One region of the Arthrobacter sp. UYP6 genome, then DNA from elsewhere that is predicted to be linked to it. Evidence: riboswitches for the same ligand, from Rfam matches in the RefSeq annotation. Region 1 holds a riboswitch; each other region holds the start of a gene.
What was found. A riboswitch is a leader RNA that binds a small molecule or an ion and turns the genes downstream of it on or off. The one in region 1 is predicted to bind S-adenosylmethionine.
Positions count from the first base shown of each region.

Region 2: another riboswitch for S-adenosylmethionine. It lies ahead of ABIB35_RS15605 (bifunctional o-acetylhomoserine/o-acetylserine sulfhydrylase); the one in region 1 lies ahead of ABIB35_RS11110 (LLM class flavin-dependent oxidoreductase).
Region 3: another riboswitch for S-adenosylmethionine. It lies ahead of ABIB35_RS01680 (hypothetical protein); the one in region 1 lies ahead of ABIB35_RS11110 (LLM class flavin-dependent oxidoreductase).
Region 4: another riboswitch for S-adenosylmethionine. It lies ahead of ABIB35_RS08620 (methylenetetrahydrofolate reductase); the one in region 1 lies ahead of ABIB35_RS11110 (LLM class flavin-dependent oxidoreductase).

Region 1 covers NZ_JBEPPM010000011.1:102,915-106,785, forward strand. Annotated here, with positions in the region: gene ABIB35_RS11095 (aliphatic sulfonate ABC transporter substrate-binding protein) at 1-369, opposite strand, end outside; gene ABIB35_RS11100 (ABC transporter ATP-binding protein) at 475-1,299, opposite strand; gene ABIB35_RS11105 (hypothetical protein) at 1,533-2,357, opposite strand; SAM riboswitch class IV at 2,500-2,614, shown strand; gene ABIB35_RS11110 (LLM class flavin-dependent oxidoreductase) at 2,652-3,871, shown strand, end outside.
Region 2 covers NZ_JBEPPM010000020.1:33,160-37,030, forward strand. Annotated here, with positions in the region: gene metX (homoserine O-acetyltransferase MetX) at 10-1,149, opposite strand; gene ABIB35_RS15605 (bifunctional o-acetylhomoserine/o-acetylserine sulfhydrylase) at 1,188-2,504, opposite strand; SAM riboswitch class IV at 2,575-2,691, opposite strand; gene ABIB35_RS15610 (VOC family protein) at 2,962-3,612, shown strand.
Region 3 covers NZ_JBEPPM010000001.1:339,578-343,448, forward strand. Annotated here, with positions in the region: gene ABIB35_RS01670 (RBBP9/YdeN family alpha/beta hydrolase) at 1-485, opposite strand, end outside; gene ABIB35_RS01675 (LLM class flavin-dependent oxidoreductase) at 565-1,584, shown strand; SAM riboswitch class IV at 1,639-1,778, shown strand; gene ABIB35_RS01680 (hypothetical protein) at 1,794-2,180, shown strand; gene ABIB35_RS01685 (tyrosine-protein phosphatase) at 2,134-2,877, opposite strand; gene ABIB35_RS01690 (3-hydroxyacyl-CoA dehydrogenase family protein) at 3,111-3,871, opposite strand, start outside.
Region 4 covers NZ_JBEPPM010000008.1:85,769-89,639, reverse strand. Annotated here, with positions in the region: gene araB (ribulokinase) at 34-1,728, shown strand; gene ABIB35_RS08625 (L-ribulose-5-phosphate 4-epimerase) at 1,725-2,453, shown strand; SAM riboswitch class I at 2,825-2,932, shown strand; gene ABIB35_RS08620 (methylenetetrahydrofolate reductase) at 3,037-3,871, shown strand, end outside.

The sequences.
Region 1 (3,871 bases):
GGGTGAGTCGTTGGCCCGGTGCAGCAGGGCCGCGGAACCGGCGGTGGAGCCAACGTCGATTGCTCCGGACCGCAGGTTCTCATTGGCTTTGTTGGAGCCCGCTGACTGCACCCATTCCACGGTGACGCCGTCTTCGGCCAGCGTGGCTTCCAGCCAGCCCTGGTCCTTGATGATCAGGCTCAGCGGGTTGTAGGTGGCGAAGTCAAGGGTGAGGGTGCCGCCGTCGGCCGCGTTGGCGTTGGCGGCGGCGTCGGAATCCTCGCCGGCCACGCAGCCGGTCAGCAGCAGCGAAGTGGCGGCAGCAGCTGCGGCCAGGGCCTGAAGCGTGGTGCGGCCGGCGGGGAGGGACGTGCGGGAACGGCTGTTCATGGGAGTTCTTTCTGCTGGAAAGGAAGGCGAAGGGGGGCCGTTTGCGCCCAGAATGACGCGGATCGGCTGGAGAAATGCCCCCGGAGGGGACGCAGTGCGGGTCTGCTAGTGGCGGTCGACGCCGAGGCGGGCCAGGAGTTCGCCGCGCATTCGGGCCAGCTCCGCCGACGCACGGTCGCGGGGACGGCGTCCGGGCACGGTGATGGTGTCCGTGATGGTGGCTCCCGCGGCCCCGGGCTGCTTCCCCAAAATGATGATGCGGTCTGCCAGCTGGAGGGCTTCGTCCACATCGTGGGTTACCAGCAGCACCGTGGTGGGGGTCGCCTTGTGCACGGAGAGCAGCAGGTCCTGCATCTTCAGCCGGGTCAGGGCATCCAGGGCGCCGAACGGCTCATCGAGCAGCAGCACCCCGGGCGTCCGGGCCAGGGCGCGGGCAAGGGAGGTGCGCTGGGCCATACCGCCGGAGACAGCCCGCGGACGGTGCTTGGCGAAAGCCGCCAGCTCCACCAGATCCAGCAGCTCAGCTACTTTGGCCTTGCCGTTTTTGGCGCTGATGCCCTTGGGCAGGCCCATGGCGATGTTGGCCTGCAACGTTTGCCAGGGCAGCAGCCGCGGTTCCTGGAAGGCGACGGCGCACCGCTCGTCGATGCCGCGGACCGGCGTTCCGTCAATCCGGATCTCGCCGGCGGTCGGCGCATCCAACCCGGCTGCGGCCCGCAGCAGCGTGGACTTTCCGCAGCCGCTGGAGCCCAGGATGGCAAGAACCTCGCCGTGGTGAACGTCAAAGGTGATGTCCCGCAGCACCTGGTGGGTTTCGCTGCCGGAACCGAAAGCACGGCCGAGTCCGGAAAAGCTGACGGGAAGGGCGGAGCCGGCGGAGCACCCAGGGGACGGGGCGGCGGCAGGGGACTGGGAAGCCAGAGCGGTCATGTTAATCTCCATCGGTCCTGGCAGTAGCACCCTACGGAAAACACCTTGGGCCCTCAGTGGGCCTCCTGCGGTGCTGTCCTTGTTATTGCCGTCTCTCAAGGAGGAAATACGGCAACCAGGGTTGCTGCGGCTTCACTGATCCAGGTCTCTCAGCCGCTCGGGATGGTCAAGAGCAACTAAACGCTCCATTGCGGAAACGGGCAAGTCCCGAGCGTAATATTTCGACGCCGCCCCTAGGCACGCAGGCTGTTCAGGGCGGGGTGGGCCGCCAACCCGTGCTCCCCGTACAAGGCCCACACCAAGTAGGCAATGGCCAACGGAGCTTCCGCCCCGCCGATCAGCAGCGGCTCGCTGGAATGAAATTCGAGCACCATGCTGTTGTTTTCCGGCTCCGGATAACAGGCCGAGACGTGTCCATAGGCAAAACTGAGCCATCTTCCGTTCACCTGGCAGATAATCCTGCGGTTCGTCAGGAACATTTGCGTGTGCTGGCCTTCGCGCCATTGCTGTTGGGACGCCGCATCAGCAGCTCGTCTTCGGGAGCGGTTGGCAAGGGCGGTAATTCCTACGCCCGCCAGGACGAATGCGGGGCGGCCCCAAAAGAAACCCGAAGTATGAACATACGTTCCGTTGAGACCGTAATAACGTGCATAGTCAGCGTTTATCAACAGATGAACGGACTCCCCCGGTTCCAGCACAATGCCCCAGACTTCGAGGGCGGCAGGGGGTTGGCCTCTTCCGAGGTGGTCCGCCAAGATGCGCGCCGCCGACCATGAAGTCTCGTAGGCCCGCTGGAGATCCGCCTGCGCCCGTTCAGCCTTGGTGAAATGGCCGCGGGACCGTCGGTGAGCGCGGAATACCCGGTACCCGTTTTCCACCGACTTGATGAAGAGATAGATGCTCATAATGATCGATGCGCCGATGATTCCGAGCAGGATCAGGCCCTTGGGGATATCGCCTAGCCCGGAGGCAACAACGGCATTCATGCCAAGGGGGCCCATTACATAAACGGTTGCTATTCCCGCCAATGGCAGGAACCAGCCACAGTGCTTCTTCATGCGGTCACCCTAGCCGTGTCCGAGGGAGACAAACACCGGAATTTTCCGGTTGTGGACAACCGGCCGGACGTCGCAGGTGGGGCTTCACACAGTGTCATCTACTTCCCCTTGCAGTTCCGTCGTGCAGATACTGGTGACGCAGGATCATGAGTCCCAACGCGAAGCTCTGGCTGGTTGGGCGGCAACCCTCTTTCCGTAGCGGGGTGCCCCAGATGAGGATCCGGCCGTTCCGCGTCCGCGAACGGCAAGTACGGCGCTCCTTCGCGGGTGCGTCCCGTTCCGAAGGATTTCCCCGTGACCAACCATTCCAACCAGTCCGAACAGCGCACCCAGCCCGTCCCGGCAAGCCCAAGCACCCGGCGGCAGATCCGGTTCAACGCCTTTGACATGAACTGCGTGGGCCACCAGTCGCCGGGACTGTGGCGCCATCCGCAGGACCAGTCCGCCAACTACACGGACATCCGGTACTGGGCCAACCTGGCCCAAACCTGCGAGCGCGGGCTGTTCGACGGCATCTTCATCGCCGACGTCCTGGGTACCTATGACGTGTACGGAAACTCCAACGAGGCCACCCTCCGTCAGGGTACGCAGGTTCCCGTCAATGATCCGCTGCTGCTGGTCTCCGCGATGGCCCTGGTCACTGAGCACCTCGGCTTCGGAATCACCGCCGGCACCGCCTACGAACACCCCTATCCCTTTGCCCGCCGGCTCTCCACGCTGGACCACATCACCAACGGCCGGGTGGGCTGGAACGTGGTCACCGGCTATCTGCCCTCCGCCGCCCGGAACATGGGCGCGGCAGACCAGCTCGAGCACGACGAGCGCTACAACCATGCGGATGAATACCTCGAGGTGATCTACAAACTGCTCGAAGGCTCCTGGGAGGACGACGCCGTGGTCCGCGACAAGGAACGCGGCATTTTCACCGACCCGTCCAAGGTGCATGACATCAACCATGAGGGCAAGTACTTCAAGGTTCCCGGCATCCATATCAGTGAGCCCTCCCCGCAGCGCACACCGGTGATCTACCAGGCCGGCGCCTCGCCCCGCGGCATCGCGTTTGCCGCCGGCAATGCCGAAGCCGTCTTTGTGGGCGCACCCACGGTGGAGAAACTCAAGGCTACGGTCACCAGGATCCGGGATGCCGCCGAGGCCGCCGGCCGGGACCGGCACTCCATCCGCATCTACACCCTGCTCACCGTCATCACCGCCGCCACCTCAGAGGAGGCTGCGGCAAAGCACGAGGAATATCAGCGGTACGCCAGCGACGAGGGAGCCCTGGCCCTGATGTCCGGCTGGATGGGCGTGGACCTGTCCACCTACAACCTGGACGAACCCCTGGGCAACGTGAAGTCCAACGCCATCCAGTCCGCGGCGGCGAACTTCCAGAAGGCCAAGGACGACGGCGAACCCTGGACGGTGCGCGACATCGCCGAATCCGCCGGTATCGGCGGTCTGGGCCCGCGGATGGTGGGTTCCGGTGCCCACATCGCGGAGGAGATGATCCGCTGGGT
Region 2 (3,871 bases), on a different contig from region 1:
CGTCCCTGGCTAGGCCGAACCGAAGAACCGTTCCCGCAGCGGAACGCCAATCTGTTCCACATCTGTGAGGAACCCGTCATGGCCGATCGGCGCGCTGATCATGTGCACGTCGGTCTTGTGGGGCAGCGCCGCCGCCAGATCGTAGGACTGCCGGGGGAAATAGAGCCGGTCCGAATCCACAGCGGCAATGAGGAATTCCGTCCCGGTCTCCGCCAGTGCCTGCCGCACCGTTCCGCGGCCGCGGGCCACGTCGTGGCTCATCAGTGCCCCGGTCAGCAGCAGGTAGCTGTTCGCGTCGAATCGGCCGGCGAGCTTGTGGGCCTGGTGGTCCAGGTAGCTCTCCACTGCGTAGCGACCGCGCGCGGCCGACAACGCAGATCCCAACGGATCCTCCTGCACCTGCGGGTCATTTTTAAAGCGGTACTCCAGCTCGGCTTCGGACCGGTAGGTAATATGGGCGATCCGGCGGGCCAGGCCAAGTCCGGCCACCGGTGCCCTGCCGTTGTAGTAGTCACCGCCGTTGAAGTCCGGATCCAGCCGGATGGCTTCCAGTTGGGCCTGGCCAAAGGCGATCTGCTCCGCGGAGCTGGCAGCGGTGCAGGCGATCACGGCGCACCGCTGCACCCTTCCCGGCTCGGTGGCGGCCCATTCCAAGGCGCGTGCACCGCCCAGCGAGCCGCCCAGCACGGTGTGCCAGGTCCGGATTCCCAGCTGGTCGGCCAGGCGCGCCTCGGCGCGGACCGAGTCCCGGACGGTGACAAACGGAAAACGGGAGCCCCAGGGAAGACCCTGCGGATCGACTGAGGAGGGTCCGGTGGATCCGTAGCAGCCGCCGAGCATATTGATCGAGACCACAAAAAAACGGTCCGTGTCCACCGTTTTGCCCGGTCCCACCAGGGCATCCCACCAGCCGTCCTCCCCGCTGCTGCCCCGGGCCACGTGGGTGCTGCCGGTGAGCGCATGGGCCACCAGCACGGCGTTGGTGGCATCCGCGTTCAGGCTTCCCCAGGTCTCGTAGGCAAGGGACACGGCCGGCAGATGCCCGCCGGTTTCCAGGTCGAGGCTGCCGATGCGGGCGTGCCGCAGCACCCCGTCCCGGACAGGAACGGAGTGCTGCGGCACGGTGCGGCCGGGAGTGGAGGCTGTCACTGCAGTCTTTGCGGTAGAAGGAAGTCTCACGCTGTGCCTTACGCTCCCTTGGCGGCCCGGAAACCGGCGTCGAGGTCCGCAATAATGTCGTCGATGTGCTCGATGCCCACGGAGAGCCGGACCAGCCCGGGGCTGACGCCGGCCGCCGCCTGCGCCTCCGCGCCCAGCTGGCTGTGCGTGGTCGACGCCGGATGAATGACCAGGGAACGCACGTCGCCCACATTCGCCACATGCGAGTGCAGGTCCAGGGCATCCACGAAGGCCTTGCCGGCGTCGACGCCGCCGGCGATCTCAAAGGAGACAATGGCGCCGGTTCCGCGCGGCCCGTACTTGCGCCCGCGCTCAAACCACGGGCTGGACTCCAGCCCCGCGTAGGCGACGGAGACGACGTCGTCGTGCCCTTCCAGCCAATTGGCCACCGCGACGGCGTTGCTCACGTGCCGTTCCACGCGCAGGCTCAGGGTTTCCAGACCCTGGGCAATCAGGAACGCATTGAACGGCGACACGGACGACCCGAGGTCGCGCAGCAGCTGCACGCGGGCTTTGAGGATGTAGGCCAGGTTGGCGCCCAGAATGCCGTCGGCGCCCAGGTCACGGGCATAAACGAGGCCGTTGTAGCTCTCATCGGGGGTATTGAAACCGGGGAATTTCTCCGGATCTGCGCCAAAGTCGAAGTTGCCCGAATCCACAATCACGCCGGCAATGGCAGTTCCGTGCCCGCCCAGATACTTGGTGGCCGAGTGCACCACAATGTCCGCGCCCCACTCGATCGGCCGGATCAGATACGGGGTGGAGAGCGTGTTGTCCACGATCAGGGGAATGCCGGCCTCGCGCGCCACCGTGCTGATGCCCTCGATGTCCAGCACGTCCTGGCGCGGGTTGGAGACCACTTCGCCGAAGAAGGCCTTGGTGTTGGGCTGCACCGCCGCCCGCCACTGCTCCAGATTGTCCGGATCCTGGACAAAGGTGGTGGTGATGCCGAACTTCTTCAGCGTGTGCTTGAACAGGTTGTAGGTGCCGCCGTAGAGACTTGGACTGGCCACAATGTGGTCTCCCGCCTCGGCCACGTTGAGGATGGCGAAGGTTTCAGCGGCCTGGCCGGAGGCGAGCAGCAGTGCGCCGATCCCGCCCTCGAGGGAGGCGATCCGGTTTTCCACCGCTTCCTGGGTGGGGTTGCCGATGCGTGTGTAGATCGGAGCCAGCTCGGCCAGTGCAAAACGGTTGGCCGCTGACTCGGCGCTGGGAAAGACGAAGGATGAAGTCTGATAGATGGGCAGCGCGCGGGCGCCGGTGACGGCGTCGGGCTCCTGTCCAGCGTGGATCTGCCGGGTTTCGAACGACCAGTTTCCTGACATTGTTTGCTCCCTGTAACTAGGGACCGCACCGAGACTTGTAGCCGGAAAAAGATAACCGGCAGCCATGTGTGGTCCGCGCTTGCCGTACGTCCGTTTGACGTACAGCCAGGTCTTCACCCGGGGCACCCCACCGCGGTTGGAGGGTTGCCGGCCAGCAAGCCGGGGCTATCTGCTGGCACTCATGACCTATCCCCCTATGAAAACGGATAAGCCCTGCGCCTGCAAGGTCTGTGACGGATCATTTCCCGGGATGTCGGGGGCTTCACCGAGGATCGGCAGCGCTGTTCTCCGCGACAGCCGGACGGCCTGATTCGGATTGCTCCTGCCGCGTGTACGGCAGATCCGGACCCCCGGCGACAGGCTTCCGGCAGATAAATCAGCAGGTCAAACGGAAGTTGTGGCCAGCTAAGGGTTGCCTTAGTCGAGAGGTGGGTCACAACGTGCCAAAATGGGCCGCATGCGCTTGGACCATGTATCTTATGCCTGTGAATCCGACGGTCTTTTGGCCACGACTGAGAGGATTGCTGCCGCTCTGGGAGCGGACTTCGTCAAGGGCGGTGTGCACCCGCGTTTCGGAACACGGAACATGATCCTGCCCCTGGCCAATCACCAGTACGTTGAGGTGGTGGAGGCCCTGAACCACCCGGCCTCGGACAAAGCGCCCTTTGGCCAGGCTGTGCGCCAGCGCTCGGAGTGCGGCGGCGGCTGGATGGGCTGGTGCGTGGCTGTGGATGACCTCTCCCCTTTCGAAGAACGCCTCGGACGGCTCTCCGTTCCGGGCAACCGCAAGTTCCCGGACGGCCAGGAACTGACCTGGCAGCAGATCGGCATCAACGGGCTGATCGCGGATCCGCAGGTGCCGTACATGCTGCGCTGGGATGACGGAACGGAGGCCCTGCACCCCTCCGCCGCTCTTCCGGGCATGCCCGGCAAGGTGAAGCTGAACTCCCTGACCATCGCCGGCTCCGCGGACCGCGTGGCCCAGTGGCTGGGCACCCCCGCCGAGGAACCGCTGGAAAACGTGGGCGTCACCTGGATTTCCCCCAAGGGCACCCCCGGCATCATGTCCGTCTCCTTCGACACCGCCAAGGGCCTCGTCGAGATCTAATCCTGCTGCCGGTTTGCCGCCGCGCGGGACGCGGATCCGCTACCACTTTGGGCATCCGCGCACCCTTTGGGCAGCGCAGGACCCGGATCCGCTACCGCTTTGGGCATCCGCGCACCCTTTGGGCAATCGCTGCCGGTCCGCACCGGCAGCAGAATCCCAAACCGGATGCCCCTGCCCAAAACAGTCGCGGTTCCCTCGGTTGCACCTCAGAGAAGCCAAATCCTGCCACTTTGGGCATCCGCGCACCCTTTGGGCAACG
Region 3 (3,871 bases), on a different contig from region 1:
CAGCCGCCAATACCGCTTTCGTCGTTGATGTGGGTGAGCGGTCCGGCATCGATCACCGGAATACCCCAGGCCCCAGCCAGCAACCGTGCTCCCGGAAGTGTGCAGTACGGATCATTTTCGCTGGCGATCAGCAGCCCGGGCACGGGCAGCGGCTGCAGCCGCGGGTCACGGAAGGAGCCGGCACTGTCAGGGAACGCCGGCTCAGCCGGATCCGGCGGTGCCACCAGCAGCACGCCCCGGGCGCCGCGGGGATTGCGCAGCAGCCACTCCGCGGAGGCCAGGCAGCCCAGGCTGTGCGCCACCAGAATGGTGTCACCGTGCCGGGAGCCGGCGGTGTCGTCGAGCGCATCCATCCAGTTCTCCAGATTGGGGTCATCCCACGACGACGGCGAAATCCGGGACATGTCCGAGGCACCGGCCTGCCACCGGCTTTGCCAGTGCTCGTCATTGGAACCGCCGATGCCGGGGACCATGGTCAGGTGCATGCTTTTCGCCTTTCCGCCCCCGGCGCCGAAGAATCGGAAGCGGGGAATATCTCCTGGGAAACCGGTGCTGTGACTGAACATGAAGAAGATCGGTTTCCTGTCCTTTGGACATTACCGCGATGTGCAGGGTTCCCTTGTCCGGACCGCCCGGGACGCCCTGCTGCAGACCATAGACCTGGCGGTGGCGGCGGAAGAACTCGGGGTGGACGGTGCCTACCTGCGCGTCCATCACTTTGCGCCGCAGTTCGCCGCGCCCTTCCCCCTGCTCTCCGCCATGGCCGCGCGGACCAGCCGGATTGAGCTGGGCACGGCCGTGATCGACATGCGGTATGAAAATCCGCTCTACATGGCTGAAGAGGCCGCCGCAGCGGATCTGATTAGCGGCGGCAGGCTGCAGCTTGGCCTCAGCCGCGGTTCACCCGAGCCGGCCCTGCGCGGGTACGAAGCGTTCGGCTATGTTCCGACCGAGGGCAGCACGGACGCTGACGAGGCACGCAAGCACACCCTGGTGTTCCGTGCAGCTGTTTCCGGTGCCGGGCTGGCCACTGCGGATCCCATGATGACCGGCAGTTCGGGAACACTCGCCATCGAGCCGCAGTCTCCAGGTCTCGGGAACCGGATCTGGTGGGGGTCCGGCACACGGGCCACGGCCAAGTGGACCGGTGAGCAGGGCATGAACCTGATGAGTTCCACCCTGCTGACGGAGGACACCGGGATACCCTTTGACCAGCTCCAGGCCGAGCAGATCGAGGTGTTCCGCAAGGCCTGGGCCGACGCCGGCCATGAAGGCACCGGCCGGGTCTCGGTTAGTCGCAGCATTATTCCGCTGGTGTCCGACGACGACCGGCGCTACTTCGGCCTGCGCGCCCAGGCGGAGGGACGCGACCAGGTGGGCCGGCTGGACGGCGGACTGGCCCGCTTCGGAAAGAGCTACATCGGGGAGCCGGACGTAATTGCCGCCCAGCTGGCCGCCGATGCCGCGGTTCAGACGGCGGACACCCTGCTGGTCACGGTGCCCAACCAGCTGGGAGTGGAATATAACGCCCGGTTGCTGGAGAACCTGGTGCGGCACGTAGCGCCCGCTGCCGGCTGGCGCTGACGCCCTCCGCGCGCGCTTCCCGCCTCTCAGCGCCATGCGCTATGGTTGTCTCAGCTTCACGAGAGGCGGCCATCGCACCTGGAGGAATCCGGGTACGTAAAAGCTCCGACTGGCCTCACACCAACCCCACTGTTCGGCGGGTGGTTCGGATGACGAAGCGGCCTGCCGCCGCCCGGCGCAGGCAAGGACAACCCGTAAAGGACCACACTGTGAGCATCTCCAGTGACACCAAATGCGCCAGCTTTTTCCCCGGCCACAACATTCATCTGATCCATGCCAAGCGCCTTGTTGGCTTCGATGACTGGGTGGATGCCCAGGCCTACGTCGATGTTGAACTCGGCGTCATTCAGCTGGTGGTGGACGGGCGGCAGCAGCTGATGTGGTTCCATGACATGCCGGCGCTGGCCCTGGCGTTGGAGGGTTCGGGCGGTGCGGCCCAGTGGTGCGCCCGGTATTCCTCGCTTCTGGTTCCGGGCGGTTTCGACAGCCCGGCCCGGCGCTCTTTTTTCTACTTGGCGGCGCCGGAAAAGCTCCGGCCGTGTAACCCGGTCAACGCAGCATCCGACGCCGAAGCCGCTCAATCGCAGCCGAGCTGACACCGGCCGAGCGAAGGTACTGTTCCGTGTCCAGCCCGTCCAGGGCGCGGAGCAGTTCCCGCCGCCCGTCGGCCACGCGGGCGTTTTCCTGCGCTGCCGTCAGCGGCTTTTCCCGGGGATGAGCCTGGGTGGCGTGGAAGGCGTTAATGCCGCGGACCGCCTGCTCGTAGTCATCGGCGATGGCCTCCGGCGGAGCCCCGGCCAGCTGCAGCAGGAGCATGGCGATCAGCCCGGTGCGGTCCCGGCCGGCCGAGCAGTGGATCACCACCGCGCCGTCGTCGTCGGCGTCTGCGATGGCCTGGAGGACGGCGGCGATCTTTTCCGGCCAGCGGCGCAGGTTCTCCCGGTACCACTTGGGTGAATCCATGTAGGGGCCGCAGAGCGCGGTAAAGTCCGGATCGTGCGCTTCCTGCGTGGGCCGGGTCAGGAAGGTGATGCCGTCCACGGCGTCGGGGCCCACCCGCGGATCGGTGTCCCGTCGACCCTGCTCCACATCATTGCGGAGGTCGACGACGGTGCGGATGCCCGCGGCGCGGGCCCGGGCCCAGCCGCGTTCGGTGAGCCATTCGGATCGGCCCATCCGGAAGATCCGGCCCGGCACCACGGCACTCGCGCCCGCACCCGTGCCGATGACCGGGATTCCACCCAGGTCACGCGCGTTGGCGGCGCCCTCCCAATCCACGTCACGTTCGCTCATGAGTCTCTCCCTCCCCTTCCTTTCGCCGAGATGGCAGTAGGTGCTGCTCTGAGCGCTGAGAACAGCACTGTCTGCCATCTCGGCGAGGGCCGGGGCGGGGCGGGCCGGGCTCGGGACGGGCTCGGAGCGGGGCGGGCCGGGCTCGGGACGGGCTCGGAGCGGGGCGGGCGGGGCGGGCCGGGCTCGGCGAGGGGCGGGCGGGTAGGGGCGGGGTGGGATGGCGGGACCGGGAATCAGGACCAGTCGAAAAAGCCCTTGCCGGATTTGCGGCCGAGTTCGCCGCGGGCCACCTTGTCCCGCAGGATCTGCGGCGGCTCGAACCGGGGACCCAGCGTGGACGCCAGGTATTCGGCGATACCCAGCCGCACATCCAGGCCCACAATGTCCGTGGTCTTCAGCGGGCCAGTGGGGTGCTTGTAACCGAGCACCATCGCCGCATCGATGTCCGCGGCCGAGGCCACGCCCTCTTCGACCATCCGCATCGCTTCGAGGGCAATCGCCACGCCCAGCCGGGAGCTGGCAAAGCCCGGGGCGTCGTTCACGACAACGGGGGTTTTACCCAGATCGTGCGCCCAGGCGGCGGCAGCTTCGGCCAGCTCTCCGGAGGTTCGGGCCCCCAGGACCACTTCAATCAGGGTGGAGGCGGGCACCGGGTTGAAGAAGTGCAGCCCGCAGAACCGCTGCGGCCGCTGCAGTTTTTCCGCCAGTTCGGACACGGACAGCGAGGAGGTGTTCGAGGCCAGCCAAGCGTCCGGCGCCAGTTGTTCCTCAACGGCAACCAGCGCCGCTGCCTTGAGGGCAAAGTCCTCCGGAACCGCTTCAACCACCAGGCCGGCGCCCGCAAACGCAGCGTAGTCGGTGGACACGGACAGGCGTGAGGTGAGGTCTTCGAAGCTCGTGGTGACGGTGCCCCGCTCAACGCTCTTGGCCAGGTTGGCGGCCACGCGCTCGTACGCTGCGGCGGCAGCCGCGTCGTCGCGCTCCACCACGACGA
Region 4 (3,871 bases), on a different contig from region 1:
TCTTTTCCGCTTCCTTCACCTCCGGGACAATCCATGAATCTTGCAGACAGTTACGTCATCGGTGTCGATTACGGCACTCTCTCCGGCCGGGCCGTGGTGGTCCGGGTGTCCGACGGCGCCGAGCTCGCCGACGCCGCCTTCGACTATCCGCACGCCGTGCTCACCGATTCGCTGCCCGACGGCGGCCCCCTCCTGCCGCCGGAGTGGGCGCTGCAGGTGCCGCGCGACTACGTGCAGGTGCTGCAGAACGCGGTCCCCGAGGCCGTGCGCCGGGCCGGTATCGATCCGGCGCAGGTAGTGGGACTGGCCACCGACTTCACCGCTTGCACCATGGTGCCGGTGACGGCCGACGGCGTACCGCTGTGTGAGCAGCCCGGGTTCGAGGACCGCCCGCACGCGTACGTCAAGCTCTGGCGCCACCATGCGGCGCAGGGCCAGGCTGACCGCATCAACCAGCTCGCCGCCGCCCGGGGCGAGACGTGGCTGCCGCGCTACGGCGGGCTGATCTCCTCCGAATGGGAATTCGCCAAGGGCCTGCAGCTGCTCGAAGAGGATCCGGAAGTCTACGCCGCCATGGACCACTGGGTGGAGGCCGCTGACTGGATAGTCTGGCAGCTCACCGGTTCCTACGTGCGCAACGCCTGCACGGCCGGATACAAGGGCATCTACCAGGGCGGGGCCTATCCGTCGCAGGAATTTCTGGCTGGCCTGAATCCGGACTTTGCCGGTTTCGTGGCGGAAAAACTGGAGCACCGGATTGGGCAGCTGTCCGAGCGGGCCGGCTCGCTCTCCGCGGAGGCAGCGGCGTGGACCGGGCTGCCCGCCGGCATCGCCGTCGCCGTCGGCAACGTGGACGCCCACGTCACCGCCCCGGCAGCCAAGGCCGTGGAACCGGGCCAGATGGTGGCCATCATGGGCACCTCCACCTGCCACGTGATGAGCGCCGAAGGCCCGGCCGATGTGCCGGGCATGTGCGGCGCGGTGGACGGCGGCATTGTGGAGGGACTCTGGGGCTACGAAGCCGGCCAGAGCGGCGTCGGGGACATCTTCGGCTGGTTTGTGCGCACCTGTGTGCCGCCGTCGTACGTCGCCGCGGCCGCCGGCCGCGGCATTGGCGTGCATGAATATCTCACCGAGCTGGCCGCGCGGCAGGCCATCGGCGAGCACGGGCTGCTGGCCCTGGACTGGCACAGCGGCAACCGTTCCGTACTGGTGGACCATGAGCTGTCCGGCGTGTTTGTGGGGCAGACGCTGGCCACCAAGCCGGAGGACATGTACCGGGCACTGCTGGAAGCCACCGCTTTTGGCACCCGTGTGATTGTGGAGGCCTTTAGGGACAGCGGCGTTCCGGTCCGCGAGCTCACCGTCGCCGGCGGTCTGCTGAAGAACCGGCTCCTGATGCAGATCTACTGCGATGTGCTGAACATGCCCATTTCCGTCATCGGCTCAGGCCAAGGTCCGGCGCTGGGCTCGGCCATCCACGCCGCGGTGGCCGCCGGCGCCTATCCGGACATCCGCACCGCGGCGGAGGCCATGGGCAACGTGGTCCGTGATGCGTACCTGCCGGACCCGGAGCGCGCCCGCGCCTACCAGCAGCTCTTTGAGGAATACCGTACCCTGCACGATTACTTTGGCCGCGGCGGCAACAACGTGATGCACCGGCTGAAGGCCATGCGCCGCTCCGCCGTTGCCGGCCGCACCATTTCCCCGATTGGAGTTTCGTCATGACACAGCACGTTTCCACTCCCGGTGCCGCGCCCGGGTCAGCGTCCGCGGCCTGCATTCCCGCACACCTGCGGGACGACGTCGACCGGCTCAAGGCGGAGGTGGCGGCCCTGCACGGGGAGCTGACCGCCAACGAGCTGGTGGCATGGACGGCCGGCAACGTCTCCGCCCGAGTGCCCGGCGCGGACCTGATGGTGATCAAGCCCTCCGGCGTCGCCTACGCGGACCTGACCGCGGAGAACATGGTGGTGACCGACCTGTTCGGGACGCTGGTGGAAGGCTCATTCGCGCCGTCGTCGGACACCGCCGCCCATGCCTATGTGTACCGGCACATGGACCACATCGGCGGCGTGGTGCACACCCATTCCACCTATGCCAGCGCGTGGGCTGCCCGCGGGGAAGCCATTCCCTGCGTCCTGACCATGATGGCGGACGAATTCGGCGGCGACATTCCGGTTGGTCCGTTTGCGCTGATCGGCGACGATTCGATTGGGCAGGGCATTGTGCAGACCCTGTCCGACTCCCGCTCCCCCGCCGTGCTGATGCAGAACCACGGCCCGTTCACGGTGGGCCGCGATGCGCGTGCTGCGGTCAAGGCTGCCGTGCTATGCGAGGAAGTGGCCCGTACGGTGCATATCTCCCGGCAGCTCGGGGCACCGCTGCAGATCGGGCAGGAGCAGATCGATTCCCTGTATAACCGCTACCAAAACGTGTACGGGCAGCACTAGAGCTATTCGTCCGGCGTCATACCGGCCTAATTGAGGACCGAATAATGGCGGGCCTGTTGACCAGCTACTCCCCCTCTTGGTCCTGGTTCAAAGCAGTCGAATGGCGAGCTCCCTCATCTGCTCGTGGGGAAGCTCGATGGTTGTCACCCCGGCCAAAGATATGACGCGATTTCATCATTATCGAAGGAAAGTGCGCACACCCACTTGGTCACCTGGGCATTCGGTGGCGGCGCCGCCGCCACATGGCGTCCATGACGCTATATGACTCGTGTTTCACTTCATGACGCGGCAACGAGTGATATGAAGCAACACTTTGACGCAACCGGTACGGGCATTGCACCCAACTGCCGCCGCGTCTAGATTGGTCCCACCACCCATCCAGAGCGGCTGAGAGATCTGGCTCGTTGACGCCGCAGCAACCATCGTTTCCCTCCACAGGAGGCTGAAATGAACGGTGCTACCGCCAGGACCGATGGAGACTTGCCTGTGACACCCGTCAGCGCAATAACCTGCCCCCTGCGCGGCCAGCTGGATTGTTCAGCAGCGCTGGTGGCACTCCCTCGGCACCCACCGAGGAGCCACAATGACCCCAGCAGCGCATACCGCCGTCCCGCCGGCGCTGTCCTACGAGCTGTATCCGCCCACAAACGCCCGGACCGAAAAGGCCGTGCTGCAGGTGATCGACGAGCTGGCCGGCACACATCCGGACTACGTTTCGGTGACGTACAGCGGCACCCCGGAACGGCGCCAGGCGTCCGTCCGCCTGCTTGAGCATCTGGTGCACGCCACCCGGCTGCGGCCGCTGGGACATCTGACCTGTGTGGGTGAAACCCGGGAGAGCCTGTACCGGCTGGTGAACCTGCTGGTGGGCCTGGGCGTCCGCGGCGTGCTGGCCATGCGCGGTGATCTGCCCGCAGACCCCGGCGCGTTTCGGGGCGAGCTGCCGTTCGCCCGGTACCTGGTGGAACTGATCAGGGAGATCGAGGACCAGCATTCAGCAGCTCTGGCCGGCGGCCGGATGGCCGTGGGAGTGGCTGCCTATCCCAACCGGCATCCGGAATCGCCGTCCTTCCAGCATGACATTGAGGTGCTCGTCTCCAAGGAGCGCTCCGGCGCCAACTTCGCGATCAGCCAGGTGTATTTCAACCCCGCCGATTACGTGCAGCTGGTGACCGCCGCGCGGGCAGCGGGAGTCACCATCCCGATCATTCCCGGGATCATCCCCATGTCCAGCCAGAACCGGCTGCAGCGGTTAGCCCTGATGACCGGTGTCCATCCGGACCCCGCCCTGCTGCACCGGCTGGAAATCGCAGGCTCCGACGCCGAACGCCGCCGGATCGGAGTCGACGCCGCCGTGGCGCTGGCCCGGGCCGCGTTCGACGCCGGAGCGCCGGGCCTGCACCTGTACACGTTCAACG